Regions from separate parts of the Pseudomonas sp. D4-21 genome, predicted to be linked through region 3. Evidence: predicted binding sites of a transcription regulator. Region 3 holds the regulator's gene; each other region holds the start of a gene.
What was found. The regulator FliA, encoded in region 3, starts transcription of late flagellar genes. The targets are predictions, from matches to a motif close to CTAAAGTTTNNNNNNNNNNNGCCGNTAA.

Region 1 (7,726 bases), 1.6 Mb from region 3:
CCGACTCTGTCAAGCTGACCTCGGCCGAATGATGAGTGTTTGGAGCGGTCGCGATGGTGGGGCTTTTAGCCTCGATAGAGGTATTGCATGTAATGGTGAAGATTGCCGGTATTTGATGTAGCTCAAGGAGAGGGCCATGTCTCATAATCTGGATTTGCCCGTCGCACACACCTACAGGGGCCACCAGTTGTTCCTGAAATTCGACTGGAAGCGCCCCAACGACGCGGCACCGACAGCTGCGCATATCTTGGTGAACTGTGATGTGCCAGGATTGGCAAGCACCGTAGGAGAACTCAAAGGACCCTGGTCCAGCTACCTCGACGCCCTTACCGAAGCAATCGGAGTCGGAGAGCAGTGGGTCGACAGTCAGCTTCCCTGAATGAGCGTTCCCTGCTGTTACGTTGCCTTGTCGGTTTAAATTGCTTGGCTTTCCTAGTCAGCGGTGGGGTTGAGGGCGGCGTCAATCTAGCCCGGTGTGTGAGGCTGAGGGTGGCTCGTTAGCAAATTGCGACGTTTTTCAGCATTTCCTTAGTGTCGTTCTCCCACTCATCCACCACTGTGAGGCATTGCTGTAGAGCCAGGCTCTCGGCGGACACGCAGTCGAGATCGTCAGCCTTCAAGAAGATCTGGCGTTCGTGCTCGAGAATGGTTTCGAGCTCGGCCGGCGAACATGACTTGGCCTGCGCTTCGCCACCCTAAGTACCGATGTCCCAACGTTTCACGCTTCTCCTCTCGACTAGGCGGAACTGATGACCGTCCTCCAGGGTGAGCAAAAGTTCTTCAATTACGCCGGTGGTGGTCGCAGAGCTGTAAATCAGCTTCACAGTCCCGCCTAGGCGAAAGACGTTCCCATCGTAAAGGTGCAGGCGGCGGCCCTCGGTTCTTTCCGAAAACGTTGGCTGTCGAATCGTGCCCAGATCGGGGGAGTCGTCTCGCGCTACAATGTAGTAGTGGGGCGCGCTGTGATATAGGACCGTTGTCCATTGCAGCTCTTCCACGGCGAGCCAGTAGCCGAGTTTGCTAGTTCGTCCATCTCGAATTGTTCAATGCGATCAACCAGCCGTTCTCCGGCCAATCTGGCACTTGCCGCAAGCAGGCAGGACCGGTACGCCTCCGGGTCCGCATCCCAGGTCTTGGTTGTCGAGCGTTTCGCGCCACTGCTGAATCCTCAGCGCCTTGGCCTGTTCAAAATTCATGATGGGATCGACTTCTTAATGCTGTTTGGATATACAGCTATAGAGGCGGGGTAAGTCTGGCGAGGGGAGGGGACGAGTCGCGCTATTCAGTCCAGGGGGAATCAGGATTGCTAGAGACATCTTCATGAACTCCTCGTTCTTGTCGATCACGTCCGGGGTGCCGCGGACGTGATCAGCGACCCAGCAGGAGGCCTAGCAGCTCGATCCTATTGGACAGCTCGTTGATTGCAGCCTAGTGCGCGGGCTGGTTTTCGTTGATTATGTGAGCATTGAATCGTAGCAGTCCCGAACGGCGGAGAATGCAAAGCCTCGAAGGTTCGCGACTCCGGGGCTTCTATTATCGCCTCCATCCCTTAATAGATAGCGAACGTACTTTTAGAATACCAATGTTTAACCTTGTTCACTATGCAAAAATCAAGGTTTCTTCCTGCAGGTCACCAATAAGGTGAGATGAATTTACGCAGGGTGAAGGGTTTGGATTGGCAGCAGCGAGCGACTCGATACTCATAAACGGTTTCTCTAAAAAACCGCATATTAACGAGATCATTTGCTATTGCCTGCTGAAGATCCAAACTCCCGAGGCAAACGCTGGCGCTACGGCACCGCACTGGAATTTGCCTAAATACGGAATCGAGTAACTAGTCCATTAAGCTGGACGGCCAGCGATGACAATTCTTGACTGGCTGCGCTAGTTTGATCAGCACCGGCAGAGGTTTGTAACGAGAGGTCACGAATATTCACTAGATTGCGATCCACCTCCCGAGCGACCTGGGCTTGCTCTTCCGAAGCGCTTGCAATCATTAAGTTTCGCTCACTGATTTGACTGATAGAATGGGTAATTGCGTCTAGCGCGTCACCAGCCGATCGTGCAACTTCAAGTGTAATGGTTAAACGCGCATTGCTCGATTGCATCGCTTGAACCGCTTTGTCAGTACCTTTATGCACACCACTGATCACCTGCTCGATTTCTTCGGTTGATTTCTGAGTGCGGTGGGCCAGTGCCCGAACCTCATCAGCGACGACGGCGAATCCACGCCCAGCATCGCCTGCCCTTGCAGCTTCAATTGCTGCGTTCAGCGCAAGTAGGTTCGTTTGGTCAGCAATCGAACGGATCACATCAAGCACAGAGCTGATTTTTATCACTTGCCCCGCAAGCTGCTCGATTTGCGTTGCCGTAGTTGTAACATCTCCAGCCAAAAGATTGATCGACTCCACGGTAGTCATAACTTGCTGACGACCATGCTGAGCGGTAGCGTTAGAAGCGCCGGACGCTTCGGATGTAGATACAGCATTACGAGCTACTTCGTCTACCGCGGCAGTCATTTCATTCACAGCGGTAGCGGCTTGCTCGATTTCGTAATTCTGCTGATGTAATCCGCGAGTCGAGACTTCGGTGACTGAATTGAGTTCCTTCGCCGCTGAGGCCAACTGGTTTGATGCGTCCGAAATGCTGCGGATGGTAATGCGCAGACGGCCTTGCATGGTCTTGAGTGCAGTTAACAGACGTGCCGGCTCATCGCTGCCAACGACAGAGAATTCTTTAGATAAGTCACCTGAGGCCACAGTTTCCGCAACAGTGATCGCTTGCTTAAGTGGTCCCGTAATGCTGCGCGTAAATACGAAAGCCAAGACCACCGTGGCGACAGCCGCTATGACAATAAATATGATGACCCAGTTGAAGGAGGCTTCGTACGTCTCGGCTGAGCGGGCTGCGGCTTTACCAGCCTCTTCCGCATTGATCCCTTGGAGTTTATCGAGCGTCCGAGTCATATCATCTGCGTGACCAGACATCGGGCCACCTACTGCTTGTATGGCCAGCTCACGTTGCCCCTGATTAATCAGAGAAAGAATATTTCTCTGCTCAATAAAGTACAGTCGTTGGAAGGTCAAAAATTGGTCATAGCCTTCCTTTTCTTCAATTGTAGTAACATTTTTTAGATACGCTGCGTTTAATTTGTCTACGTTGGCAGTCAAGGAGTTGAGCTCCTCCAGCGTCTGGGTCAATTTTTCTCCATTGACGAGGAGGGCTCGCATAGTCAGAGCGCGTATGCGCATGATGTCGGTATTAAGATCGCCTAGCGTTACGATGCTTGGAAGCCAGTTCTGGTCAATTTCTGCGGAACCTTTACGCATGTCCTTCATCTGGCTTAATGAGAATAACCCGAGCGCAAGGACAATAATGCCGATAATACCGAAACCAATGGCTGATCTGATGGATATGCTTATATTACGGGTCAACATACGAAGCCTGCCATTAGTGGCGCCGCGGGATCGCAGCGTTAATGCTCGATTTATCGGTTGGTCCGTAGCTGTCTTGAGGAGTGAACGCGTTTCAATTTTGTTGCAAAGAATTTCAGCGTTTTCCTGTCCGAATCAACTGCATATAGAGCAATAAGATCCGCCCACTGCTACCTCAACGTGCGGTGCGAACTCAAGTAGGCTGCGTGGTTGTGCACGTCGCGGATGAAGCTGATGTCGACGTGAGCCAGCGGGCGCTCGATCCAGTCTCGGTTGTATCCGCGTCCGGTCATTTCTGTCGAGAACAGGGGTCGCAAGCCGTGCGGCGACTGCCAACCGATCAATCCATACGCCTCCGAGACGTTGTTTGCTAGCATGTGCCGATTGGTATTGTGGGGTCGCTGCGGTTCGTGAAGAAGTAGCCCAGGTGTCTGGCGAGTGGCGGCCATCCGCAGGTTTAAGATGCTTTTGATGACCGATACATGAGCAGAGACTCTGCGCTGAACTTTTATCGCTTGGCGCGTATGAAACTCCGCGAAGAATATTTATTGAATTCAATGCTCCGTTGATACATTTTTCAGTCACATATGCTGCAAAGCGATGTGCAACGGCTACACATCGCTCCGGCTCCGGCTCCGGCTCCAGACCAGGATCCAGATGCAACGATTACGCCTATTCGAATAGCAGGATGCTGGTGACTAGGTAGGGGACGGTAGCCCGCCAACTACAATTGAAACCCCACGATTGGCGCGAGGATTTAAGGATAAATACTTAGCTCTGAAAATGGCAACCTTTTTTCTGGGTGCCTGTGACCGGTACCAAAACAGCTAATGCTAGTTATACACGCAGCGAATTGCGGGAAACTAACAGTGACGGCAGTCTACGCAATTGGCGTTATCCGGCGGCAGATAACAAATTTCGGGCGAGTCTGGCTATCAACCAAGTGCCCAGCACCGGCAAGATTGTGATCGGTTAGATTCACAATAAGGACAGCAACAGTCCGATGGTGAAACTGGAGTTTCAATATAAAAAAATCAACTTCTACCGGAAGCATAGTCGCGAAGGTGCGCATGCGTCCCGATGACAAAACGGGTCAGGTCGTTACAATTTCGACTGGAGTTCAGCTCAACCGCAACTTTTCTTACCAGCTTCATCTCAGCCCAAAAGGAGCGCTGAGCATTAGTGCTGCCGGATACCATTGGAAAACCACCATCGATTCGAGTTGGAAAACCAAGCCACTGTATTTCAAAGCAGGTGCATATGTGCAAGATAATACTGGGTACGACACCGAAGGCGGAAGAGTGACGTCCAGGATGCTGGAGGTCCACCACAAAATCTAGTCACAAGGAAGGTACGGTGGTGAGGGCCCTGATGAAACGCGCTGCTTTCGCACTCACTTTGGCTGGCAATATTTCGTCGTAGATTACATCGGAAGAGTAACCTCTCACAGAGTCAGGTGGTTAGCAGGCGACCGCTGCTCGATCCGCGTCTTGAAGAGTGGTGGTCGTCGTCTTCGGGATTCGAGAGATGAGGCCGCTCGGGCTACCGGCTATAGAATGCAACGGGCGAAACATCAGCGAGTTGCTAACGGAAGGTCTTGACCTCTGCTTCGGGACATCCTGACGCTACGCCTCTCGCGGGCCTGAGCGCATGCCCAAGGGTGGACGTGTGATAGGCCGTCGTGACCTCCGATGGTTTGGAGGGCAACTGGGGCGTTAGGCCGATATTTGCTGCACCTCCTACCTTCAAGGTCAGCTCCAGCACAGCGGCTTCAAGGCAAGCTGATATTCGTACAACTGCTCTCAGAAATTGGGTATTCGGTGAGCATCGTTTCGACTCCAATCGTTGAATCTTAGGCGTCGCAGCGGGAAGGGCGGAGCCGGTGGCCGGGTGGGGCGTATGCGTCCGGCCAACACACCTTTCTAACTCGGCGCAAATGCGATCCATCTGATGTAAGCAGACGCCACTTTTAGCGGTTCAAGCCGGTATTCCATACCGTTAAGACGCCGTTCCGATTCAGAATCGTTCATAGTCCAGGCCAGTCAACAGTGTGCCCAACCCGGCGCCTCGATTGCCGGCGTTGCACTGAGCCGTAGCCCCAAGGCAAACCTCGTCCGGAGATGGATTCAGCTGCCGATGCCGATAGGTACAGCGCCGTAACCTGCGTTTATTCCGTTGCGCATATTGCTGACTGGAACAAACTCGCAAGCACCATCGTCGAATATTTGCGTGACCTGGCTATTCTATTGTCCTGTCGGATGTCGGCGATGGTCTTAAAAAAGAGGCATCAGACGCTCGGCCAGCCAAATCATATCGGCGTGCGCTGGACTTCTTATGCCGAATTGTCGGCTCGACTGAAGGCGATTGAAATAGTATGGATCGATCTCCAGCAGATCGCTGGGCAACCATCCAGGCATGCAAGGCACCCATCACGGGTACCGCTTTTTCTTGCCGTATTCGACGGCGTATGTCTGGCTCCAGATCCTTGATTTCCCCCTCGATCTCGTACAGCGCCTGCATGTAACGCAAGGCTTGTTCAGCCAGCGTGCTCTTGTGGGTCGCATGCAGTTCGAAGAACTTGCGCCGCGCATGGGCCATGCAGCCAATTTCAGTCATGCCGAGTTCGAAGCTGGCCTTGTAACCGCCGAAATCATCGCAGACCAGCTTGCCCTTCCAGTCTTGCAGAAAGTTACGCGCATGTTCGCCGGCCCGGCTGAGGCTGAAGTCGTAAACGACAGCCGAGGTTTCGCAAAATGGGCTGGTGGCGTAAGCCCAAACGTAGGAACGATGGGTTTTCTTGGTGCCCGGCATGAGCATTTGCACCGGCGTTTCATCAACGTGAACGACCGGCTGTTCAAGCACCACTTCACGCAGCGCATCAACCAGTGGCTGCAACTGCACGCAACAGGCGCCAACCCATTGGGCAAGGGTCGAACGCGGGATAACCAGGCCGGCGCGGCCAAACATGGCTTCCTGGCGATACAGCGGCAGATGGTCAGCAAACTTCGCAATCATGACGTGGGCCAACAAGCCCGCAGTCGGGATGCCCTTGTCGATCACCTGCGCCGGCACCGGTGCTTGGCTCAGTGTTTCGCAACTGTCGCAGACCCACTTACGACGGATATGGCGCTCTACGGTGAACACGCCAGATGTGTAATCGAGCTTTTCGCTGACATCTTCACCGATGCGTTTGAGCGCGCAGCCACAGGCACACTCCGTGTTGTCCGGCTCGTGATGGATCAGCGTGCGGGGAAACTCAGGCGGCAAGGCGCGACGTTTGGGTTTCTGCTTTTCCTGGGTGGGTGCCGGAGTAACTTGCAGCGACTCCAGTTCCGCTTCAATGGCAGCGATATCGGTATCGATCAGATCGTCGAGCAAACTGGCCTGTTCCGGGCTCATTTGTTCGCTGCGTTTGGCGAACTTGAAACGCTTGAGCTGGGCGATCTCGTGGATGAGTTTTTCGATCAACGTTTTGTCGTGATAGATCTTCTTGTCCATGACCTGGACGGTCTTGCCCATCGTTTCAACTTGCTCGTCGAGCGCCGAGACGCGTTGCAGCAACTGCGCCGCGAGTGCACGCAGTTGTTCGGGGTTCAGTTGATCGAGGTCGGAAATCGAAGTCATGCCGCCGATCTTGCCAGATCAGCGTAAACAGGACGACAGGCTGTTCGGACAATTGTGCTGCCGGATGGGGCATGGTTCGGCTTAGAGGACGGAAATGGCGTTTCCGGGACCAACTCTCTGCCATGGCAAGCCCAGTATCAAGGCGTGTAGCTGTTCGGCGCTCAGCTCCATCTGTGAACCGTGGCGCGTGCCAGGCCAAGCGAATTTGCCTTGGTGGAGTCGACGCGCCGCCAACCAGATGCCCAACCCGTTGTGCACCAGGACTTTCATGCGGGTGGCGCGGCGGTTGGCGAACAGATAAGCGCAGTGCGGCTGCGCCGCACCGAACACTGAAATCACGCGGGCCATGGCGGTGTCGGTGCCGGCGCGCATGTCCATCGGCTCGGTGGCGAGCCAGATGGTATCGATGCGGATCATCGCAGCAGATCTCGCAGAAAGGTGGCACAGGCTACGGCGTTTTCGGTTGGCCAGCTCACTTTGACGGTGCCGCGTGGGTGCGGGATTTCGAGACAAATAGTCGACGACGCGGCTTGCGAATTTACTTCGGCTAGCTGCAAGGGCAGGGGAATGAACGCAGGCTGCAGAGCCATGGTTTTCTGCGCTTGGACTCGAATCCATTTATGGACGAGGTTTGCGTTAAGGCAGTGGCTCAGCGCAACTCTGGCAAT
Region 2 (7,726 bases), 910 kb from region 3:
ACAGCCATCCCGCTCAACAACCGTTAGCCAGCTTCCTTTTCTCCCCGCCACGCGCCATGATGAAGCACTCCTGCCGCTGCCCGCGAACGAGCCACCATGCCAACAGCCCAGCCCGCTCCCAGCTCCTTGTCGATCACCTTGCAGATCGTCTCCATCGTTTTCTACACCTTTATCGCCTTTCTTTGCATCGGACTGCCCATCGCCGTGTTGCCAGGCTATGTCTACGATCAATTGGGCTTCAGCGCCGTCATCGCGGGGCTGACCATCGGCTCGCAATACCTGGCGACCCTGCTCAGCCGCCCCATGGCCGGAAGGCTGTCGGACAGCGTCGGGACCAAGCGGGCCATCGTGTATGGTTTGCTGGGGATTCTGCTCAGCGGCGTGCTGACGCTGATCTCGACATTGCTGCAGGATTTCCCGCTACCAAGCCTGGTGATCCTGATCGCGGGACGTTTGCTCTTGGGGGTCGCCCAAGGGCTGATCGGTGTCGGGACGATCAGTTGGTGCATGGGCCAGGTCGGCGTGGAGCACACCGCCCGCTCGATTTCATGGAATGGGATTGCTTCCTACGGCGCCATCGCCATCGGTGCGCCGCTGGGGGTGGTGATGGTCGGCAGCCTCGGCTTCGACAGCCTGGGCATCGCCTTGTCCTTGTTGGCCGGCATGGCGCTGCTGCTGATTCGCAACAAGCCGTCGGTACCGGTCGTGCGTGGCGAGCGCCTACCCTTCTGGGCCGTGTTCGGGCGCATTTCGCCCTTTGGCGCGAGCCTGTGCCTGGCCTCGATCGGCTACGGCACGCTCACCACCTTCATTACGCTGTTCTATGTCAGCCGCGGGTGGACCGGCGCGGCGTGGTGCCTGACGGTCTTCGGCATCTGCTTCATCCTGTCGCGGCTATTGTTCATTTCCAGCATCGCCCGTTTCGGTGGCTTCAGCTCGGCCATTGTCTGCATGAGCATCGAGACCGTGGGGCTGGTGATGCTCTGGCTCGCCCCCTCCACCGCGTTTGCCCTGGTGGGCGCGGGCCTGGCCGGTTTCGGCTTGTCGCTGGTCTATCCGGCGTTGGGCGTGGAAGCCATCAAGCAGGTGCCCAACAGCAGCCGAGGTGCCGGGTTGAGCGCCTATGCGGTGTTCTTCGACCTGGCATTGGCGATTGCCGGCCCACTGATGGGCGCGGTGGCGTTGAACCTCGGCTACTCGTCGATCTTTTTCTTCGCGGCCTTGTTGTCGCTTATCGGCCTGGGCCTGGCGCTACTGCTGCGCCGGCGGGCCGAGCGTAGCGATCACTGATCGGCCGTCCTCATGCCCGCGCGGGTCGGCTTGCCCAGTGCCTGGCTGAAGAAGCGACTGGCCTCGGAGATCATGGTGCGGTGGATGTCCTTGCGATCGACCCCATCGGCATCGGTACACAGCGCCGGCATTGCCGCGCTCTGCTCGTCGGTGCATGGGGCCATGAAGACGAAGTGGCCGGCCCCGGCCAATGTCTTGAAGTCCGGCGCGGTGGGCAGCTTGCGCGCCAGGGCCGCGGCGTTCTTGTCGAACGCCACCAGTTTGTCGCCGTCGCCACTGTAGAGCAGCACCGGCACATGGACGTCGGCCAACGTGTGACGGCCGAATTTCAGGCTCAATGGCGCCATCAGCAACAATGCGCGAACCCTGGGATCAGCCACCGGCGACAGGTCATCGCGATCGGCAATCAGCTCACCCTGGGTATTGCAGGCGTCACGGTCATCGGGCCGTTCCTGGCAATAGCGCCGCAGGCGATTGAGGTCTGGCGTGGCGCCGGAAAGAATCAAGGCGGTTTCACCGCCCGCCGAATAGCCGATCACGCCCACCTGTCCGGCATTGACGAATGGCGAGAGCATGGGGTCGTTCAACGTTGCGGTGATGGCTTCGGAGATCTGGATCGGCCGCCCGTACAAATTGCTTAAAGTACCGAGTCGGCTGTGATCCTGGGCGTTGTCCCCCGGATGTATCACCGCAACCACCACGAACCCCTTGCGCGCCAGCGACGTGGCCAGGTCATGCAGGGCCAAGGGCGTGCCGGTGTTGCCGTGGGAGAGCATGAGCAATGGAAACCGGCCGATGGCGATCTGAGCATCCTGCGCCGCGTCGATCTGATAGCCGCCCAGGGAGCTGGACTGATCCTTGGCGGTGGACGGATAGAACGCGATGGCATGCATCGGCTGCTGGTCCAGCGGATCGAGAAAATCCAACTCATGGAAACCGGCGCTCCAATGCGGATGCGGCGCCGGCGCGGCCTGCACCGGACCGAGGCTGGCAAACAGACAAAGCAGTAATGCTGCACCAACACGTGTCATCGAATCTTCCACCTTCGCACGCACGGGGAAGGCCCCGTCGTTAGCGTTCTGGCCGTGCATATCCTGCGCCATCCAGCCCAGCGCCGACATACGAAAAAACCCCGTATTCCAGCCGCTTCATGACGACGAGAATACAGGGTTTTGCAAAGGTTGCCCGAAGCGCCTGGCGCCTTTACGCAAGCCTTACGCGGCAGCGAATTGCTGGCCGATCTGCAGCTTGGCTTCGCTTATCGCTTTGCTTCGCATGTCATCACCGTAGGCCAAGCCTTCGGCGCGGACGAATTCGATGTCGGTGATGCCCAGGAACCCGAACATTTGCTTCAGGTAGTCCTCATGGCCTACGCCACTTGGTTGCCCGGCATGTAGGCCGCCGGAGGTCGAGACGATCACCAGCTTCTTGCCGCCGCACAGGCCTTCGGGGCCGGCTTCGGTGTAGCGGAACGTCTGACCAGCCACGGCGATGCGGTCGATCCAGGCCTTGAGCTGGGTCGGAATGCTGAAGTTGTACATCGGAGCAGCGATCACGACGGCGTCTGCCGCAAGGAATTCGGCCATGGTCGATGCGCTGAGGTCGGCTTCGTGCTTGAGGGCAGCATCGCGCAGCTCAGCGCTGGTGCCGGCGGCGACCAGCGTCTGGGCGGAAAAGTGGCTGATGGCATCGGTCGCCAGGTCGCGGTAAGTGACGGTGATGCCCGGCTCGGCGGCTGTCCAAGCCTGGACCAGTTCACGGCTCAATTGGCGCGAAGCGGAGTTGTCGCCGAGGATGCTCGAATCGATGTGCAACAGTTTCATGTGAGTGCTCTCCAAGTGAGGATCGCGACCAGGCGATCAATTGAGAACAATCCTATCGATGAAACCAATAGCCGATAAGATACCAACAATGCGATAGTTTGTTCCACTGACAGGACAATCGAGCTGGCCATGCAGGACCTCAACGATCTTTATTACTTCGCCAAGGTGGTCGAGGCCGGCGGCTTCGCGGCGGCCGGGCGCTTGCTCGGCATACCGAAGTCGCGGCTGTCACGGCGTATAGCCGAGCTGGAAGAGCGTCTCAATGCTCGCCTGTTGCAACGTACGACTCGCCAACTGAAGCTGACCGCCGTGGGCGAACGCTACCTTCGCCACTGCCAGGCGATGTTGCTGGAAGCGGAGATGGCCGACGAGGCCGTGGCGAGCATGTCCAGCGAGCCCCGTGGACGGCTGCGGGTGTCGAGCCCGGTGGGATTGGCGCACCAGTTTTTGCCATCGATCATCGAAACTTTCCTGGCGAAATACCCGCAGGTCCAACTGGAGATGATTCTGCTCAATCGGCGGGTGGACCTGGTCAGCGAAGGCATCGACGTGGCGCTGCGGGTGAGAGACCTGGGTGACGAGGACCCACTGTTGATGACCCGCCGCTTGCGCCAGGCCCGGTTGATCATGGTCGCCAGCCCCGCCTTTACCGAGGGGCGGCGAATCGAAACTCCGGAGGATCTACGGCAACTGCCGGTGCTGGGGGCGTTGGAAGCAGATCGACAGGTTCACCTGCGCCTGCTTGACCGCCGTGGCCAAAGCACCGAACTGGCCTTGGAAGCGCGCCTGGGCATCGATGATTTCATCGTGCGCCGCGCCTGCGCCCTCGCCGGCCTGGGCTTTACCCTGCTGCCGAGCATGTATTGCGAAGAGGAATTGCGCGACGGCAGGTTGGTGGAGTTGTTGCCTGGCTGGTCATCCCCCGATGGCTGGCTCTTGGCGGTTTATCCTCACCGGCGCGGTATGCTGCCGGCGGTGCGCGCCTGGATCGATCATTTGGTGGCGGCGTTTGAACAATGTGGAGAGAAAACGCTATGAGCTTGAGCGAAGAGGATGTCGCACGGTTTTGCCTGGGCCTGCCTGGGGTCAGGGAAGACTACAAGTGGGGCGGCGTGCGGGTATTTTCCATCGCTGGAAACAAGATGTTCGCCTTGCAGGGCCTGCGCAGTGATTCGTTGGCGTTCAAGGTCGACAAGGACCTGTTTCTAGGCCACTGCGACCGGCCCGGCATTCACCCCGCGCCTTATCTGGCCCGGGCGCAGTGGATCATCATGAACGTGCCCTACCCGCTGGGCGATGACGAATTGCGGGGGCTTCTGCAACGCTCCCATCAACTGGTGGTCAGCAAATTGCCGAAGCGGACGCAGGTTGGGTTGTTGCTGTAGCGTCCTAGAACAACGCCAGCAGATGCCCACCCAGGAACAACTGATCCACCCAGAACCCCTGGTGCAATAACACGACGAACCAGAACACCACCTGAAACGAAACCTTGCGGGTCTTGTGGCGAAACACCTGTTGAGCCAGCAACGCACCGGGCCAGCCACCGGCCAGCTCGACGGCGTGCAACACATTTTCCGGCGTGCGCCAGGCGTCCGAACGCGCCTTGCGCTTATCGCTCCAGTAGAGCAAAAACGCCACGACACTGACGAGGCCGTAAGCTGTCATCGGCACCCAGGACTCGCCTTGCAGCCCCAGCAGAAGCGACCCAGCGAGCGGCAAGGCGCACAGCAGCGCGAACACGCCCAGCTTGAGCCGCAGGTTCTGCACGGCCCCGCTGGTGTGACGCGCGCCGCGCCGGCCTGAATCGTTCATGGCTTGGCCGCTGTCCAGTCCACCCAGCCAAACTGCCAGGTCGCCAGGATCAACAGGCCGAACGCAATCCGATACCAGGCGAAGACTGCATAGCTGTGGCTGGCGATGAAGCGCAGCAGGCCCTTGACCGCGATCATGGCGAAGATGAACGCGGTGATGAAGCCGATGGCAAACACGGGGAAATCCGCCGGAACGAACAATTCGCGGTATTTATAGCCGGAGTAAACCGCCGCGCCGACCATGGTCGGCATTGCCAGGAAAAAAGAGAATTCCGTGGCGGTCTTGCGCGACAGGCCGAACAGCAGCCCGCCGATGATGGTTGCCCCGGAGCGGGAGGTGCCGGGAATCATCGCGATGCACTGGGCCAGACCGACTTTCAGGGCGTCCTTCCATGTCATGTCATCGACGGTTTCGGCGTGCACCGTGTGCTGGCGCTTCTCGGCCCACAGCATCACCAACCCACCCACTACCAGCGCCGTCGCAACGGTAATGGCGTTGAACAGGTAATGATGGATCCAGTCGGCGAGCAGCACGCCCAATATCACCGCGGGAAAGAAGGCAATCAGTAGGTTGGCGGTGAATCGACGGGCGCCGGGCTGGGTCGGCAGGCCCAACACCACATCAAAAATCTTGCGCCGAAACTCCCAGACCACCGCCAGGATCGCGCCGAGCTGGATGATGATGTTGAACGCCATCGAACGTTCGCCACCAAACCCGAGCAAATCCGCAACAACGATCTGGTGCCCCGTGCTGGAAATCGGCAGAAACTCCGTCAGGCCCTCTACCACGCCAAGAATCAATGCCGAAAAGGCAGTCCACAAATCCATTCATCCCCCAAAAAAAAGCCTGTCTATCCAGGCCTTTCTATATTCAAACATTACGCGGCGAGCGCAGCGGGCTGCACGATAACCGCGACCTTGCAAAAAAAACCAATGAAAAAAGCAGAACCGGCTCAGGTTTTGCGCTGCGGGGCCGAAATCCTATCAGACAAGCCCTGATAACGCTGCCGCGTCATGACCCAGGTCCATCACGCGTACCTGCCGAGCGTTAAAGTGCCGGCCGTCGTTAAATGACAAGAATAAGAACCGGAGTGACAGCGTATGAATAGCTTGCGCAGTGTATCGATCAGCCGACGCTTGTGGCTCATCCTGGTCGTGGCCATCGTGATGTTGTTCACGCTGGGCGCGTTTATGCTCAAGCAGATCCACACGGACCTGTATCAGGCCAAGGTGCAGAAGACCCAACACGTGGTCCAGACCGCCAGCGGTGTGTTGAGCTACTACCATGGCCTGGAAACCGCCGGCACGCTGACGCGCGATGCGGCGCAGAAGCAGGCCCTCAGCGCCGTCCGCGGGCTGCGCTATGACCAGAACGACTACTTCTGGATCAACGACCTGACGCCGGTCATGGTCATGCACCCCACCAATCCCAAACTCGAAGGCCAGAACCTCTCGGCGATCCGCGACCCCAACGGGTTTGCGCTGTTCAACGAGATGGTCACCATCGCCAAGGCCAAGGGCGCCGGGATGGTCGACTACCTCTGGCCCAAGCCGGGCGCCGACGCGCCGGTCGGCAAGACGTCATACGTCAAACTGTTCGAACCGTGGGGCTGGATCATTGGCTCCGGTGTGTATGTGGATGACGTCCAGGCAGAATTCCAGTCCCAGGTGATCAAGGCCGCGTTGATCGGTTTGGCGATTACCTTGGTCATGGGCCTGCTGCTGACGCTGATCGTGCGCAGCATCGTCCGTCCGCTTCAGGACACCGTCAACGCCATGGCCAACATCGCCAGCGGTGAAAGCGACCTGACCCGCACCCTCGACACCCACGGTCAGGACGAAGTCACCCAGTTGGCGCGACACTTCAACGCCTTTACCGCAAAACTGCGGCAAGTCGTGGGCCAGTTGCAGAGCTCTGCCAGCGCGCTGGGGCAATCATCCAGCGAACTGGGCAACGACGCCGCGCAGGCGCAGCAGCGCAGCCAGCAGCAATCCCAACAGATGGAACTGGTGGCGACCGCCATCAACGAAGTGACCTATGGCGTGCAGGACGTCGCCAAGAACGCTGAACATGCCGCCAGCGAAATGCGCGACGCCGAATCCCAGGCCCAGCAAGGCCAGGTCAACATCGACGGCAGCCTGCAACAGATCGACCGGCTTTCGCAGACCATCGACCAGGCCGTGGAAGTGATCCGCACCCTGGCGAGTGAAAGCACCCAGATCGGCAGCGTGCTGGAGGTGATTCGCTCCATCGCCGAACAAACCAACCTGCTGGCGCTCAACGCCGCGATCGAAGCCGCCCGCGCCGGCGAACAAGGCCGCGGCTTTGCCGTGGTGGCCGACGAAGTGCGTCTGCTGGCCCAGCGCACGCAGAAATCCACGGCGGAAATCCAGGCCATGATCGAACGCCTGCAAAACCACTCCGAAGCCGCGGTGAAAGTCATCAGCGACAGCAGCCGGGCCTCGCAGTTGACCATCGAACAAGCGGGCCTGGCCGGTGCCAGCCTCAACGCCATCGGCCAAGCCTTGCGCAACCTCAACAGCCTGAACGCTTCCATCGCCAGCGCCACTCTTCAACAGGCCCATGTGGTGGAAGACATCAACCAGAACGTCACCCAGGCCGCCGGCCTCTCCCACAGCACCGCCGTGGCCGCCGAGCAGTCGAGCCTGGCGAGCGCGCGCCTGAAAGACTTGAGCGAACAGCTGAACGGGTTGCTCAAGCAGTTCCGGGTCTGAGATGCATCCTGCTCGCGATGCGCTAGCACATCCAACATGGATGCCAGCTGACCCGGCGCCATCGCG
Region 3 (7,726 bases):
CACGTCCGGCTTGAGCGCCAGGGCCTGATCGATCGCCTCTTTGCCATTGGTCGCCGTACCGACGACCTGAATGCTCGTGTCCGCTGAAAGAATTTCCGAGACGCGGCGGCGGAAAAACCCCGAATCGTCCACCACCAGGACTTTAACTACCATAAACACTCCGTTAGACAAGGCGCGGCGTCGGGCCGCGCCCCTCCAGAATCAAATACGCCGAGCGGCGTAGCGCTTGAGCATGCTAGGCACATCGAGGATCAACGCGATGCGGCCGTCGCCGGTGATGGTGGCGCCGGACATGCCCGGGGTGCCCTGGAGCATCTTGCCCAACGGCTTGATGACCACTTCTTCCTGGCCCACCAACTGGTCGACGACGAAGCCGATCCGCTGGGTGCCCACCGAAAGGATCACCACATGGCCTTCGCCCTGCTCCACATGAGCGGCAGAGCTGACCAGCCAGCGCTTGAGGTAGAACAGCGGCAGTGCCTTGTCCCGTACGATGACCACTTCCTGGCCATCGACGACGTTGGTGCGCGACAGGTCGAGGTGGAAAATCTCGTTGACGTTGACCAGCGGGAAGGCGAACGCCTGGTTGCCCAGCATCACCATCAGGGTCGGCATGATCGCCAAGGTCAACGGGACCTTGATGACGATCTTCGAGCCCTGGCCCTTGGTCGAGTAAATGTTGATCGAACCGTTGAGCTGGGAAATCTTGGTTTTCACCACGTCCATGCCCACGCCACGACCCGACACATCGGAAATCTCGGTCTTGGTCGAGAAGCCCGGGGCGAAGATCAGGTTGTAGCACTCGGTGTCGCTCAGGCGATCGGCCGCGTCCTTGTCCATCACACCGCGTTTCACGGCAATGGAACGGAGCACGTTCGGGTCCATGCCCTTGCCGTCGTCGGAGATCGACAGCAGGATATGGTCGCCTTCCTGCTCGGCGGCCAGGATCACCTTGCCGCTGCGGACCTTGCCTGACGCTTCGCGCTCTTCCGGCGACTCGATGCCGTGGTCGACCGCGTTGCGCACCAAGTGGACCAGCGGGTCGGCCAGGGCCTCGACAAGGTTCTTGTCGAGGTCGGTCTCTTCACCCACCAGTTCCAGGTTGATTTCTTTCTTGAGCTGGCGAGCCAGGTCGCGAACCAGGCGCGGGAAGCGCCCGAAAACTTTCTTGATCGGCTGCATCCGGGTCTTCATGACCGCGGTTTGCAGGTCAGCCGTGACCACGTCGAGGTTCGACACGGCCTTGGACATGGCTTCGTCCTGGCTGTTGAGGCCCAGGCGCACCAGCCGGTTACGCACCAGCACCAGTTCGCCGACCATGTTCATGATCTCATCCAGCCGCGCGGTGTCGACGCGAACGGTGGTCTCGGCTTCGCTCGCCGGTTTTTCGGCGGGCGCGGCGGAAGGCGCGCGAGCCGGGGCTGGCGCCACTGCGGCGGCAGGCTTCGGGGTTTCGGCTTTCGGTTCCGGCGCCTTGGCGGCCGGCTTCGGCGCGGCCTTGGCGGCGGGTGCAGCCGTGGCGGCAGCGGCAGGCGCGGCGGCGGCCGTGCCGACTTCGCTGAACTTGCCCTTGCCATGCAGCTCGTCGAGCAGCGATTCGAATTCGTGGTCGCTGATCAAGTCGCTTCCGGCTGCCGCTGCCACTGGTTTGGCCGGGGTCGGCGCCGAAGCGATGGCCGAATCCAACGCGTCGACGGCAAAGTTGCCCTTGCCATGCAACTGGTCGAGCAAGGCTTCGAATTCGTCGTCGGTAATGTCGGAGTCATCCCCCGCTGCCTTTGGCGCAGCCGGGGCCGCCGGCGCTACGACCGCATCGGGGGCGAACTGGCCCTTGCCGTGCAGTTGGTCGAGCAGCGATTCGAACTCATCGTCGGTAATTTCATCGCTGGCAGCGGCATCGGCGGCTGGCGCAGCGGGCGCGGCCGGAGCCTCGGCTTCGGCCTTGACGGCGTTCAGCGAGTCCAGCAGCGATTCGAATTCATGATCGGTGATGTCGCCCGATTCTTGCGCAACCGGTTCTTCGACCACAGGCTCGGCAACGGGCATGGCCTCGTCAGCCGACTGCGGCTCGGCCAGGCGCGACAGCGCGGCGAGCAGCTCGGGGGTGGCCGGGGTGATCGGCGAGCGCTCGCGCACTTCGCTGAACATGCTGTTGACCGCATCCAGGGCCTCGAGCACCACGTCCATCAGTTCCGAGTCGACGCGACGCTCACCCTTGCGCAGGATGTCGAACACGTTCTCGGCAATGTGGCAGCACTCCACCAGCTCATTAAGCTGGAGGAAGCCGGCGCCTCCTTTTACAGTGTGGAAACCGCGAAAAATTGCATTGAGCAGATCCGCATCATCAGGTCGGCTTTCCAGCTCGACCAGCTGTTCGGATAGTTGCTCTAGAATCTCGCCGGCCTCAACCAGGAAATCCTGAAGGATCTCTTCATCGGCGCCGAAGCTCATTAATGGCTGCTCCTAAAATAGGGCTAAAACTTAGAATCCAAGGCTGGACAGCAAATCGTCCACATCGTCCTGACCGGACACAACGTCTTCTCTTTTATCGGCATGAATCTGCGGACCTTCACCCTGAGAGAGATGTTTTTGTGGATCTTTTTCAGCGAGCATCGCTTCACGGTCGTGTTCGATGCCGGCAAAGCGGTCGACCTGGCTTGCCATCAACACCAGTTTGAGCAAATTGCTTTCCACTTCGGTGACCAGTTGGGTCACACGCTTGATCACCTGGCCGGTCAGGTCCTGGTAGTCCTGGGCCAGCAGAATGTCGTTGAGGTTGCTGGCCACGGCGCGATTCTCGGCGCTGCTGCGCGCCAGGAAACCGTCAACCCGACGGGCCAGCTCCCGGAACTCCTCGGCGCCCACTTCGCGACGCATGAACCGTCCCCAATCGGTGCTCAACGCCTGGGCTTCCTCGCTCAGGCCGTTGACCAGGGGCGTTGCGCTTTCCACCAGGTCCATGGTGCGGTTCGCTGCGGCTTCGGTCAGCTTGACCACATAACCCAGGCGCTCGGTGGCGTCGGTGATCTGCGAGACTTCCTCGGCCTGCGGCATGTTCGGATCGATCTGGAAATTGACGATCGCGCTGTGCAGTTCACGGGTGAGCTTGCCGACTTCCTGGTACAGACCGCGATCACGGGTCTGGTTGAGCTCATGAATCATTTGAACCGCATCGCCGAAGCGGCCCTTTTCAAGGCTGTCTACCAGTTCGCGGGCATGTTTTTTCAGGGTCGATTCGAAATCGCCCATTGAAGATTCGTTGTCCATAGCTCCCCCGTGGCGCCGTTAACCGATGCGTTCGAAGATTTTTTCGATCTTCTCTTTCAACGCCTGGGCCGTGAAGGGTTTGACCACATAGCCGTTCACACCGGCCTGGGCCGCTTCGATGATCTGCTCGCGCTTGGCTTCGGCAGTGACCATCAGCACCGGGAGGTGCTTGAGTTTTTCGTCGGCGCGCACGTGGCGCAGCAAGTCGATACCGGTCATGCCAGGCATGTTCCAGTCAGTCACCAGAAAGTCGATGCTCCCGCTGTTGAGGACCGGAATGGCGGTTGTGCCATCGTCGGCCTCGACCGTGTTGGTGAACCCGAGGTCACGCAACAGGTTTTTTATGATCCGCCGCATCGTTGAGAAGTCATCAACGATGAGGATTTTCATGTTCTTGTCCAATTCGACCTCCAAGCAGTCTTAAACGCGCCCAGCACCTGGACGCGCCATTTCAATCAATCCGGCACAACACTCGACAACGGTATGGAGCACAACGGATGGAGACTGGCCCGGCATACGCCATGCCAGCCCCGCTCGCAGCGTCCCCACACTGCTCGTCAGCGCGCTCGCCACTCCCCCAAACGCCCCCGCAAGCGGGCCGCGCACTGGCTATGTAACTGGCTGACCCGCGATTCGCTGACCCCCAGGACCTCACCGATTTCCTTGAGGTTCAGCTCTTCGTCGTAGTACAGCGCCAAGACCAGTCGCTCACGCTCCGGCAAATTGGCAATCGCATCCGCCAGGGCGCTCTGGAAACGTTCATCTTCCAGGTCGCGCGACGGCTCCATGTGAGCACTCGCGCCGTCCTCGTGCAGCCCTTCGTGTTCGCCGTCCTGCAACAGGTCGTCGAAACTGAACAGGCGACTGCCCAAGGTATCGTTCAAAATCCCGTAATAATCATCGAGACTCAACTGGAGTTCGGCCGCAACTTCGTGATCTTTAGCGTCTCGCCCGGTTTTCGCTTCAATCGCACGAATCGCGTCGCTGACCATGCGGGTGTTGCGATGCACCGAACGCGGCGCCCAGTCGCCCTTGCGGACCTCATCGAGCATCGCCCCGCGGATACGGATACCGGCGTATGTCTCGAAACTGGCGCCCTTGCTCGCGTCGTATTTATTCGACACTTCGAGCAGGCCGATCATGCCCGCCTGGATCAAGTCCTCGACCTGGACACTGGCCGGCAAACGCGCCAGCAAGTGGTAGGCGATGCGCTTGACCAGTGGCGCGTAACGCTCGATCAATTCGTACTGGGCGTCCCGTGCCGATTTTTTGTAGAGATGGTTGTAACCGCTGGCTGTCATAACACGGGCCCTGCTGTTTGTTGCACGAGACGCTCGACGAAAAATTCCAGATGCCCACGTGGGTTGGCCGGCAGCGGCCAGGTGTCGACCTTCTGGGCGATCGCCTTGAACGCCAGGGCGCATTTGGAACGAGGAAAAGCTTCATAAACGGCACGTTGCTTCTGGACAGCCTTGCGTACGCTTTCGTCGTAAGGCACTGCGCCGACGTATTGCAGGGCGACGTCCAGGAAGCGATCCGTGACCTTGGTCAACTTGGCGAACAGGTTGCGTCCTTCCTGTGGGCTTTGGGCCATGTTGGCCAGGACGCGAAAGCGGTTCATGCCATAGTCGCGGTTAAGCAGTTTGATCAGCGCGTAGGCGTCGGTGATCGACGTCGGTTCGTCGCAGACCACCAGCAACACTTCCTGGGCGGCGCGCACGAAACTGACCACCGAGTCACCAATACCGGCAGCCGTGTCAATCACCAGCACATCGAGGTTGTCACCGATGTCGCTGAAGGCCTGGATCAGGCCGGCGTGCTGCGCCGGGGTCAGGTGAACCATGCTCTGGGTGCCGGAGGCGGCCGGCACGATGCGAATCCCGCCGGGGCCTTGCAACAGCACGTCGCGCAATTCACAGCGCCCTTCGATCACGTCCGCCAGCGTGCGCTTGGGTGTGAGCCCCAGCAGCACGTCGACGTTCGCCAGGCCCAGGTCGGCGTCCAGCAGCATGACCCGTCGGCCAAGCTCTGCCAGAGCCAGGGACAAGTTCACTGACACGTTAGTCTTCCCGACGCCACCTTTGCCGCCGGTCACCGCGATCACCTGTACGGGATGCATGCTGCCCATGTTCGTTCTTTACCTTGTCTTACTTAGACGGAGGCCACATTACTGGCTGCGCGTTCACATACGGAACAATGCATGGCAGACCATCGATGTAGGTACAAAAAATATTCATGAATACCTCAGCCAACCTGCTTGGTCGGGCTGTGGTAGATATCAGCGAACATGTCAGCCATGGCTTCTTCGCTGGGTTCTTCCTGCATTTGCACACTCACGGCACGACTGACCAGTTGATGACGGCGCGGCAGATGCAAATCATCCGGGATCCGCGGCCCGTCGGTCAGGTAGGCCACCGGTAGTTCATGACCGATCGCCAGGCTCAACACCTCGCCCAGGCTTGCCGTTTCGTCCAGCTTAGTCAGGATGCAGCCGGCCAGCCCGCAGCGTTTGTAACTGTGGTATGCGGCGGTTAGAACCTGTTTCTGGCTGGTGGTTGCCAACACGAGATAATTTTTTGACTTGATGCCACGCCCGGCCAGGCTTTCCAGCTGCATGCGCAGGGCCGGATCGCTGGCTTGCAGGCCGGCGGTGTCGATCAGTACGACGCGCTTGCGCATCAGCGGTTCCAGCGCCTGGGCCAGGGATTGGCCCGGATCCACATGGGTCACCGACACATTGAGGATCCGGCCCAAGGTCTTGAGTTGCTCCTGGGCACCGATGCGGAAACTGTCCATGCTCACCAGGGCGATACTCTGGGCGCCGTACTTGAGTACATAACGGGCCGCGAGCTTGGCCAGAGTGGTGGTCTTGCCCATGCCGGCCGGGCCGACCATGGCGATTACTCCGCCCTCTTCCAGTGGCTCGACTTCCGGCGTGGCGATCATCCGCGCCAGGTGCGCCAGCAGCATGCGCCAGGCCTGGCGAGGCTCGTCGATGTCGCTGATCAATGCCAGCAGGTCGCGCGCCAGCGGGCCGGACAGGCCAATGCGTTGCAGGCGACGCCACAGGTTGGCCTGGGCCGGACGGCTGCCTTGCAGTTGGTTCCAGGCCAGCGAGCCGAGCTGGACTTCCATCAGCTCGCGCAGGCTGTTGAGTTCGAAGCGCATCGAGTCCAGGGCACGGGGATCAACGCCCGCGGCTGCGGCAACGGGTGCCGGTGCCGGACGACGCGGTTCGGCCGGCGTCGGCTCGATCAGCGGTTCGGCAGCGGTCAGCGGCAGGCCTGCGGTCAGTGGCTGGCCGGCGAACAATTGACGATTGGTGCCCGCGCTGGCCGAGCCTTCGCTGCTGCGCAGGCTCAACTCGGCCTGGGCGCTGGCGATGCGCGACTGAGTCTTGCGCAGCTCGTCCTCGAGCTCCATGTTCGGAACGCGAGGGGCCAGCGCCGACAATTTGTAGTCCAGGGCTGCCGTCAGCTCGACACCGCCGGCGATACGACGGTTGCCGATGATGGCTGCTTCAGCGCCCAGCTCGTCACGAACCAGTTTCATGGCCTGACGCATATCGGCGGCGAAAAAACGCTTCACTTGCATAAACCACTACCTCAGCCGTTGGGCCCTACTGTCGCAACGATGGTCACTTGCTTGTTGTCCGGTATTTCCTGGTACGCCAGCACATGCAGCCCCGGGACCGCGAGGCGCCCGAACCGCGAAAGCATCGCGCGAATCGGACCGGCCACCAGCAGGATCACCGGTTGGCCTTGCATCTCTTGCCGCTGGGCTGCTTCGATCAGCGAACGCTGCAGCTTCTCGGCCATGCTTGGCTCCAGCAGAACACCCTCTTCCGAGCCTTGTCCTGCCTTCTGCAGACTATTGAGCAATATCTGTTCCAACCTTGGTTCCAGAGTGATCACAGGCAGCTCAGACTCAGTGCCTACAATGCTTTGGACGATTGCGCGGGATACGCCGACCCGCACCGCAGCCACCAGAGCGGCGGTATCTTGACTCTTCGAAGCGTTGTTGGCGATCGCTTCGGCAATGCTGCGTATGTCGCGCACCGGAACCTGTTCGGCTAGCAGCGCCTGCAACACCTTGAGCAATTGGGACAACGAAACCACGCCCGGCACCAATTCTTCAGCCAGTTTCGGCGAGCCTTTGGCCAGTACTTGCAGCAGTTGCTGGACTTCTTCGTGACCGATCAGCTCGCTGGAATGCTTGTAGAGAATCTGGTTCAAGTGGGTCGCCACGACCGTGCTCGCGTCCACCACGGTATAACCGAGGGACTGGGCCTGGGCCCGCTGGCTGATTTCGATCCACACCGCTTCCAGGCCGAAAGCCGGATCCTTGGCGGTAATGCCGTTGAGCGAACCGTAGACCTGCCCTGGGTTGATCGCCAGCTCGCGGTCCGGGTAGATCTCGGCTTCCGCCAGGATCACGCCCATGAGCGTCAGGCGATAGG
Region 4 (7,726 bases), 2.0 Mb from region 3:
TGTTCTCCTACTCCGGCCTGACCGTTGAACAAGTGACGCGCCTGCGCAACGAGTTCGGCATCTATGCCCTGGACACCGGCCGCATCTGCGTGGCCGCGCTGAACCAGAACAACATCGATGCGGTAACCAAGGCCATCGTCCAGGTGATCTGACACCCCGGCGCTGGATGAAAAGCGGGAAGCCATCGAGCTTCCCGTTTTTTTTGGGTGTCCTCTGTGGCCAGACATTTATCCCCTCGCCACAATGGTCAGCGTCCGGCCGGTAATGTGTGGAGCAGTAACATTTGCTACCTGAACACCTCAACCACGAAAATCCCGCCCAATCATCAACCCAAGCTTGACTTCTCTTTTCCAATCAGTAACATACGCATCATTCCGCGATAGCTCAGTTGGTAGAGCAAGTGACTGTTAATCACTGGGTCCCTGGTTCGAGTCCAGGTCGTGGAGCCAGACAGCAAAAATCAAAGCCCTTGAATCGAAAGATTCAGGGGCTTTTTTATGGGCGCCTTTCGGCGGTCAGAGCCCGCTGATAGCCGTAGAGCGCCTGTCTGAGGTCGCTACCAGAACAATAATTTGGCGCCAATGCGGCATCATGGTCTGAATCCTGCTTTGTTTTTCCCAATCCCAAGCTGTCACCTGAGCGTCATGGCCGTGCCGCAAACTGTCCCGGTCCGCCATTGCAGCTTCATAACAACAAGGACGAAGCCATGCCAACACAAAACCCTCACCGCATCGTGGGACTGTGCACCTCGAGCAAGGTGTACAACGCACTGACCGAGCTCAAGCACCTGGAAGGCCACCGCAGCGCCAAGTTCCTCTCCCTGCTCGCGGAGAGCCTGGTCCGCAAGGGCCTGCTCAACGAGCAGGAAGTGGTGCACATGCTGGACCTGGTGGTCGATTGAGCGGCATCGATTCCTACTATTGAAGCCGTTGATTTTTCCCCATCCTTCATGAGACGTAAGGTAGCCCCATCGATTGATGGAGGTTTCCCATGCCCAAGGTTCAAATCATGTCTGTCATTGGCAGCGCCGTCCCCGCCCCGCTCAGGGAACGAGGCCTGCTGGCTTGCTGGTATCTGGTGCAGGACGGCGTGACCATCAGCGGTCCGCTGACTTCACTGCCCGCTGCCCAGGCCATGTCGCAACGCATCGGTCCCTATCTGCTGCGCGCCTAAGGCAATTGCACCCGAGGCGTATTTTCGACGAACAACGCCCAGCACGACAGGAACAGTGCCGCGATCAACGGGCCGATGACGAAGCCGTTCAGGCCAAACACCGCCAGCCCGCCCAGTGTCGAGACCAGGACCATGTAGTCGGGCATCTTGGTGTCCTTGCCCACCAGGATCGGTCGCAGGAAGTTATCCACCAGGCCGATCACGAATACACCGAACAGGGTCAGCACGACGCCCTGCCAGATCGCCCCCGACAGCAGGAAATACACCGCCACCGGCGCCCAGACGATGCCCGCTCCCACGGCTGGCAGCAGCGACAGGAACGCCATCAGCACCGCCCAGGGCAGCACTGTCGGAATGCCAAGCACCCAAAAGATCAAGCCGCCCAGTGCGCCCTGGGTAATCGCTACCAACAGGTTGCCTTTCACCGTCGCCCGCACCACCCGGTTGAATTTCAACTGCAGGCGGCGCTTCTGGTGCTCCGCCAATGGCACGGCAAAGCGAACCTTGCGCACCAGTTCCGGACCGTCGCGCAGGAAAAAGAACAGCAGGTAGAGCATCACGAAAAAGCTCACCAGGAATTGGAACGTCCCCTGGCCGAAACTGAACGCCTGGGTGGCGAAGAATTCGCTGCCCTGCATCGCGCTCTTGACGATCTTGTCCCGCAACCCGCTCAGGTTGCCCAGGCCAAAACGGTCCAGCAGGTGCTGGAAGTACGGGGGCAATGCTTCCTTGAAGCGGGCCAGGTAATCGGCAACGTCCAGCTCGCCACTTTCCAGGCTCTTGTAGAGTGCCGCGCCTTCCTGGACCAGCAAGGTGCTGATGACGATGACCGGCAAGACAGCGATCAGCATGCAACTGGTCAGGGTCAGCAGCGTCGTGAGGTTGCGCGGCCAGTTGAGTTTCAATTGCAGCCGCCGCTGCAGCGGCGCGAAGACGATGCCCAGGATGACGGCCCAGAACACCGCTCCGTAGAACGGCAGCAGGATCCAGACGAAGGCGATGCTGACCAGGATCAGCAGCAACATCTGCGATTTGTTTTGGAGGTTCTTGCGGTTCATTTGCTTTCCATGTCCTTGGCAGATACACATTAGTCCGCCAGGACTCGCCGGAGTGCCGTCGCGTCTGCTGCGCGCCATGAACACAAACCAATACCGCCTGGCCGGACGTGGCCTACCCCGCCGCTTTTCGACCCGACATTGCGGTGGATGTGCCGTTCGGCGTGTTGATACAGGGTGCGCGAGCCATAGCCCAGGCACTGATCCGGCAATGCAGGCGGCGAAGAACAACTGTGGGAGCGCGCTTGCTCGCTCCCACAGGATGACCGACAGAAACTGCCGAAGGCTGCGATCCTCCGCTTCCGATAGGGCCTGGCAAGCCAGGCGGCACATCTGGATCGAAAGCGAAAGATCGCAGCCTTCGGCAGCTCCTGCTGCCCGAATCAGATCCGGAACTGCCCCACCAGCTTGCCCAGGCGCTGGCCCAGGTCGGCCAGGCTGCGGGAGGTCTGGGCGCCGAGTTGGGTTTCGTCGGCAACGCTGTCCACGGCCACGGCGATCTGGTGAACGCTGCGGTTGATTTCTTCGGCTACCGCGGTCTGTTCTTCGGCGGCACTGGCGATCTGGGCGTTCATCGAGTTGATGGTGCCGATCAGCTGCGCCATGGTGTCCAGTGAAGCGCCGGCCTCATTGGCCCGTTCCGACGTGCCGTCGCCGGCCTCACTGGAACGGCGCATCGCTTCCACCGCCGCATGGGTGCCGGACTGCAACCGGTCGATCATCCCTTGAATTTCCTGGGTGCTTTGCTGGGTCCGGCTGGCCAGGGCACGGACTTCATCGGCGACCACCGCGAAACCGCGTCCCGCTTCGCCGGCCCGCGCGGCCTCGATGGCGGCGTTAAGGGCCAGCAGGTTTGTCTGCTCGGCGATCGAACGAATCACTCCCAGGACACTGACGATCGAGGCCACGTCCTGTTGCAGACTGTCCAAGGACACGCCGCTGCTGCGGATATCGTTCACCAACGCATGGATCTGCTGGATACTGCCGGCCACCACGCGCTTGGCCGACTGGCCTTCTTCGTCGGTCTGCTGGGCCGCGACGGCGGCGCCCTGGGCACTGCGGGCGACTTCCTGGGCGGCGGAGGACATCTCGTTGATCGCGGTGGCGACCTGGTCGGTTTCGTGGCGCTGGCGTTCCATGGCCTGCTCTGAACGCTGGGCTTGCTCGGAGACTTGCGTCACCAGCCCGGTCAGCTGCGAGGTCATGTCGGTGATCTGCCGCACCAGGCCGTGGATCTTGTCGACGAAACGGTTGAACGAACCGGCCAGTTGGCCCAGTTCATCCTGGCTGGTAATCGCCAGGCGCCGGGTCAGGTCGCCTTCTCCCGCCGCGATGTCGTCGAGGTTGTCCTTCATCAGGTGCAACGGACGCAGGATGGTGTTGGCGAGCACCAGGCCCACCACCGCGATCACCAGCAACACCACGGCGGCAATCCCGACGATGCTGAGGATCACGCCTTGCAGCCGATCGTGGACCTTGGCTTCCACCAACGCCACCTGACCTTCGATGCCATCCAGATTCACCGAGCTGCCCACCGCCAGGTCCCACTTGGACAAGTATTCGGTGTAGCCGAGCTTCGGCACCAGGTCTTTGCTGCCCGGCAGCGGCGAGCTGTATTCGAGGTAATGCGTGCCGTCCTTGGCGACTTTCACCAGGTCACGGTTGACGTAGACACCGTTCGGATCGCGGTTGTCCTTGAAACTCTTGCCCACACCATCAGGGCTGTTGGCCTTGAACAGACGAATAGTCTCGGAGTCGTAGCCGAAGAAATAGCCGTCCTTGCCGTAGCTGATATTGGACAGCAACTTGATCGCCTGGGCACGCGCCTCGTTATCGCCGGGCGCGGCGGCATCGTAGAGCGGCTTGATGGCCGTCAGCCCGACCGCGACATAATTCTGTAGGGTGGCCTTGGCCTCGCTGAGCAGGCGCTCGCGGGTTTGCTGGACTTCTTTGCTGGCCTGTTCCTTCAAGATGAACGCAGTGGTCAGGCTGATGATCACGGCGGACAGCAATACCGGCAGTATTGCCAGGGACAGGACTTTAGCCTTCAAGCTCAGGCGCATGCTGTTCACTCTTGTAGGTTTTATGGTGTGGTTAGCTGGGTTAACGGCAGCCCACGGCAAAACTGTAGGACAAGGTGAACAGTCAGTTGGCAGGGTCGCTGAATTCAAGGGCCCCATCGCGAGCAAGCTCGCTTCCACAGGAAAATGCGATCCATTGTGGGAGCGAGCCTGCTCGCGATGAAGGCAACGCGGTCTTGGCCTACAACACCATCGCCGCCACCCAACCAAACACCAGCAACGGCAGGTTGTAATGGATGAAGGTCGGAACCACGGTGTCCCAGATGTGGTGATGCTGGCCGTCGATGTTCAGGCCGGAGGTCGGGCCCAGCGTCGAGTCCGAGGCAGGCGAGCCGGCATCGCCCAAGGCGCCGGCGGTGCCGACGATGCAGACGATCGCCAGCGGGCTGAAACCCAGTTGCAGGCACAGCGGCACAAAGATAGTCGCCAGGATCGGCACCGTGGAGAACGACGAGCCGATGCCCATGGTCACCAACAATCCCACCAGCAACATCAGCAATGCGCCGACGCCCTTGTTGTGGCCGATCCAGGCCGCCGAGGTTTCAACCAGGCTCTGGACTTCACCGGTGGCCTTCATCACCTCGGCGAACCCCGACGCGGCGATCATTATGAAGCCGATCATCGCCATCATCTTCATGCCTTCGGTGAACAGGTCATCGGTCTCGCGCCAACGCACCACACCCGAGACAGAAAAGATCAGGAAGCCGGCCAGGGCGCCGATGATCATCGAGTCGAGCAGCAGCTGGATGGCAAAGGCCGCCGCGATCGCCAACCCCGCCACCCACAGGCTGAGCGGGTTATAGCGCACCGCCACCTGCTCGGCGCGAGCGATTTTCTTCAGGTCATAGACGCGTTTCTTGCGATAGGTGATAAACGACAGCGCCAGGCCAAACACCATGCCCAGCGCCGGGATGCCCATGGCGTGGGTGATGTTGATGCCGCTGACGTCCACGCCACTTCTCGCGACGTTGGCCAACAGGATCTCGTTAAGGAAAATATTGCCGAAGCCCACCGGCAGGAACATATAGGGCGTGATCAGGCCGAAGGTCATGACGCAGGCGATCAACCGGCGGTCCATCTGCAACTTGGTCAGTACATATAAAAGTGGCGGCACCAGCAGCGGGATGAAGGCGATGTGGATCGGCAGGATATTCTGTGAAGCGACCGCGACGGTACCCAGCAGGCCGATCAGCACCCACTTGACGCCCGTGCCGCCGGCGGCGTCCTGGCGGTCGACCATGGCCAGGGCTTTGTCGGCCAAGGCGTGAGCCATGCCGGACTTGGCGATCGCCACGGCGAAAGCACCCAGCAATGCGTAGGACAACGCCACCGTAGCGCCGCCGCCCAGGCCTGCATTGAACGCCTTGAGCGTCGCCTCGATCCCCAGGCCGCCCGTCAGGCCGCCCACCAATGCGCCGACGATCAGCGCGATCACCACATGCACGCGGGACAGGCTGAGCACCAGCATGACGCCAACCGCCGCAATTACTGCATTTATCATCGTTACCTCAAAGCACAGCGATGGAAAGCCACCGGACAAAAAGGTCGCGACTTTGCAGGAAGCGGCGGCAAGCTGCAAGGGTCATGCGGCGGGTTTCGCATTCACTGCCGATCCAGTGTGGGAGCGAGCTTGCTCGCGATGGCGGTGGGTCAGTTGATATTCATTTGGCTGAACTGACGCTATCGCGAGCAAGCTCGCTCCCCCAGGGCTCAGCGGCACCATTAGCGTGTTTCAGCGCTTGGGCAAGTCGATCACGACCTTCAAGCCGCCCCACTCGCTGTCACCCAGCGCCAGCGTCCCGCCCCAGGTGTCGACGATGTCGCGCACGATGCCCAGCCCCAGGCCGTGGCCGTCGGTTTGCTCATCCAACCGCGTGCCTCGGCTGAATACCTGGTCGCGGCGCTCCGCGGGGATGCCCGGCCCATCGTCTTCCACCACCATGCTGAAGCCCTCGACCGTCTCGCTCACGCTCAGGCGCACTTCGGCGTCGGCCCATTTGCACGCGTTGTCCAGCAGGTTGCCCAGCAGTTCCAGCAGGTCTTCACGATCCCAAGGCAGGTGCAAGCCGGGCGGCCCGACGTAGGCCAGATGCAGATGCTCGCCATGGATCATGTTCAGCGTCGCCAGCAATCCCGGCAGTTCGGCGTCGCAGTCCAGGTGCGCCCCGGGCAACGCATCACCGGACAACCGGGCGCGATTGAGTTCGCGGTTCAAGCGCTGGCGAACCTGCTCCAGTTGTTCGAGCAGCAACTTGCGCAGTTCCGGATAAGGGTCGAGCTTTTCGTTCGACGCCAGGCTTTGCAGCACCGCCAGCGGGGTCTTCAAGGCATGGCCCAGGTTGCCCAGGGCGTTGCGTGAGCGCTTGAGGCTGTCTTCGGTGTGGGCCAGCAGATGGTTGATCTGCGCCACCAGTGGCTCCAGCTCCCTGGGCACTTGCTCATCGAGCTGCGAGCGCTGCCCGCGCTGCAACTGGGCAATCTGCTCCCGAGCCTTTTCCAACGGACGCAACGCGCGATGTACCGTGAGGCGCTGGAGTAACAGGATCAGCAGCAACCCGGCCAGGCCGAGCCCCAAGCCGACCTGCTGCATCCTCAGGAAGCTGTCCCGCACGGGCGTGTAGTCCTGGGCCACGCTGATGGAAATTGCCTGGCCCAAGCGCCGATAGTCGGTGCGCAGTACCAGCAGCCTCTGGCCTTCGGGGCCCAGTTGCAGATTGCTGTGCAGGCCCGGATGGTCGAGCCGGGGCAGTTCCTGGTCCCACAGGGAGCGGGAGCGCCAATGCTCGTTGGCGAAATCGATGCGGAAATAGTGCCCGGAAAACGGCCGCAGATACGCCGGTGACAAGCGCCGCTCGTCCAACTGCAAACCTTGCGGGCCACGGACCAAAGCCACCAACAGGTTCTCGCTGTCGTTACGCAGCCCCGCTTCCAGATAACGCTGCAAGCCCAGTTCGAACAGCCACAGGCTGGTCTGCGCCAGGACGAGGCCGACCACGACCATCACACCGATCAGCCCAAGGCTCAGGCGCCGTTGGATGGATCTCACTGCGTCTGCCCGCCGAACAGGTATCCCTGGCCGCGACGGGTTTCGATCACGTTGCGCCCCAGCTTGCGCCGCAAGTGGTTGACATGGACTTCCAGCACATTGGAATCGCGCTCGGTTTCTCCGTCATACAGGTGCTCGGCGAGATGACTCTTGGAGAGGATTTGCTCGGGGTGCAACATGAAATAGCGCAACAAGCGGAACTCGGCGGCGGTCAGCTGGATCTCCGCTCCGTCACGAATCACGCACTGGCGCCCTTCATCCAGGTGCAACCCGGCCGCCTGGAGCGTCGGTTGATTGGCCTGGCCGTGGGAACGACGCAGCAGCGCCTGGATGCGCAAGTGCAGTTCTTCGGGGTGAAAGGGCTTGGTCAG

Region 1: the regulator FliA is predicted to act here: its motif matches at 3,488-3,515, upstream of J3Q04_RS10845 (methyl-accepting chemotaxis protein).
Region 2: the regulator FliA is predicted to act here: its motif matches at 5,877-5,904, upstream of J3Q04_RS13540 (methyl-accepting chemotaxis protein).
Region 4: the regulator FliA is predicted to act here: its motif matches at 4,332-4,359, upstream of J3Q04_RS08545 (methyl-accepting chemotaxis protein).

What each region holds. Positions count from the first base shown of each region.
Region 1 is NZ_CP071664.1:2,369,920-2,377,645, forward strand. Features, by position in the region: gene J3Q04_RS10840 (hypothetical protein) at 137-379, shown strand; gene J3Q04_RS10845 (methyl-accepting chemotaxis protein) at 1,815-3,437, opposite strand; partial or broken gene J3Q04_RS10850 (polysaccharide lyase family 7 protein) at 4,164-4,774, shown strand; partial or broken gene tnpC (IS66 family transposase) at 5,829-7,058, opposite strand; gene tnpB (IS66 family insertion sequence element accessory protein TnpB) at 7,140-7,475, opposite strand.
Region 2 is NZ_CP071664.1:3,034,567-3,042,292, forward strand. Features, by position in the region: gene J3Q04_RS13505 (MFS transporter) at 97-1,290, shown strand; gene J3Q04_RS13510 (alpha/beta hydrolase family protein) at 1,284-2,321, opposite strand; gene J3Q04_RS13515 (FMN-dependent NADH-azoreductase) at 2,505-3,113, opposite strand; gene J3Q04_RS13520 (LysR substrate-binding domain-containing protein) at 3,243-4,151, shown strand; gene J3Q04_RS13525 (MmcQ/YjbR family DNA-binding protein) at 4,148-4,498, shown strand; gene J3Q04_RS13530 (DUF1294 domain-containing protein) at 4,503-4,925, opposite strand; gene J3Q04_RS13535 (undecaprenyl-diphosphate phosphatase) at 4,922-5,752, opposite strand; gene J3Q04_RS13540 (methyl-accepting chemotaxis protein) at 6,026-7,660, shown strand.
Region 3 is NZ_CP071664.1:3,947,891-3,955,616, forward strand. Features, by position in the region: gene J3Q04_RS17570 (protein-glutamate methylesterase/protein-glutamine glutaminase) at 1-153, opposite strand, end outside; gene J3Q04_RS17575 (chemotaxis protein CheA) at 202-2,451, opposite strand; gene J3Q04_RS17580 (protein phosphatase CheZ) at 2,482-3,267, opposite strand; gene J3Q04_RS17585 (chemotaxis response regulator CheY) at 3,286-3,657, opposite strand; gene fliA (RNA polymerase sigma factor FliA) at 3,825-4,568, opposite strand; gene fleN (flagellar synthesis regulator FleN) at 4,565-5,395, opposite strand; gene flhF (flagellar biosynthesis protein FlhF) at 5,512-6,861, opposite strand; gene flhA (flagellar biosynthesis protein FlhA) at 6,873-7,726, opposite strand, start outside.
Region 4 is NZ_CP071664.1:1,914,791-1,922,516, reverse strand. Features, by position in the region: gene J3Q04_RS08570 (amino acid aminotransferase) at 1-152, shown strand, start outside; tRNA gene J3Q04_RS08565 (tRNA-Asn) at 374-449, shown strand; gene J3Q04_RS08560 (hypothetical protein) at 707-901, shown strand; gene J3Q04_RS08555 (hypothetical protein) at 991-1,173, shown strand; gene J3Q04_RS08550 (AI-2E family transporter) at 1,170-2,231, opposite strand; gene J3Q04_RS08545 (methyl-accepting chemotaxis protein) at 2,612-4,291, opposite strand; gene J3Q04_RS08540 (Na+/H+ antiporter family protein) at 4,491-5,807, opposite strand; gene J3Q04_RS08535 (ATP-binding protein) at 6,042-7,355, opposite strand; gene J3Q04_RS08530 (response regulator transcription factor) at 7,352-7,726, opposite strand, start outside.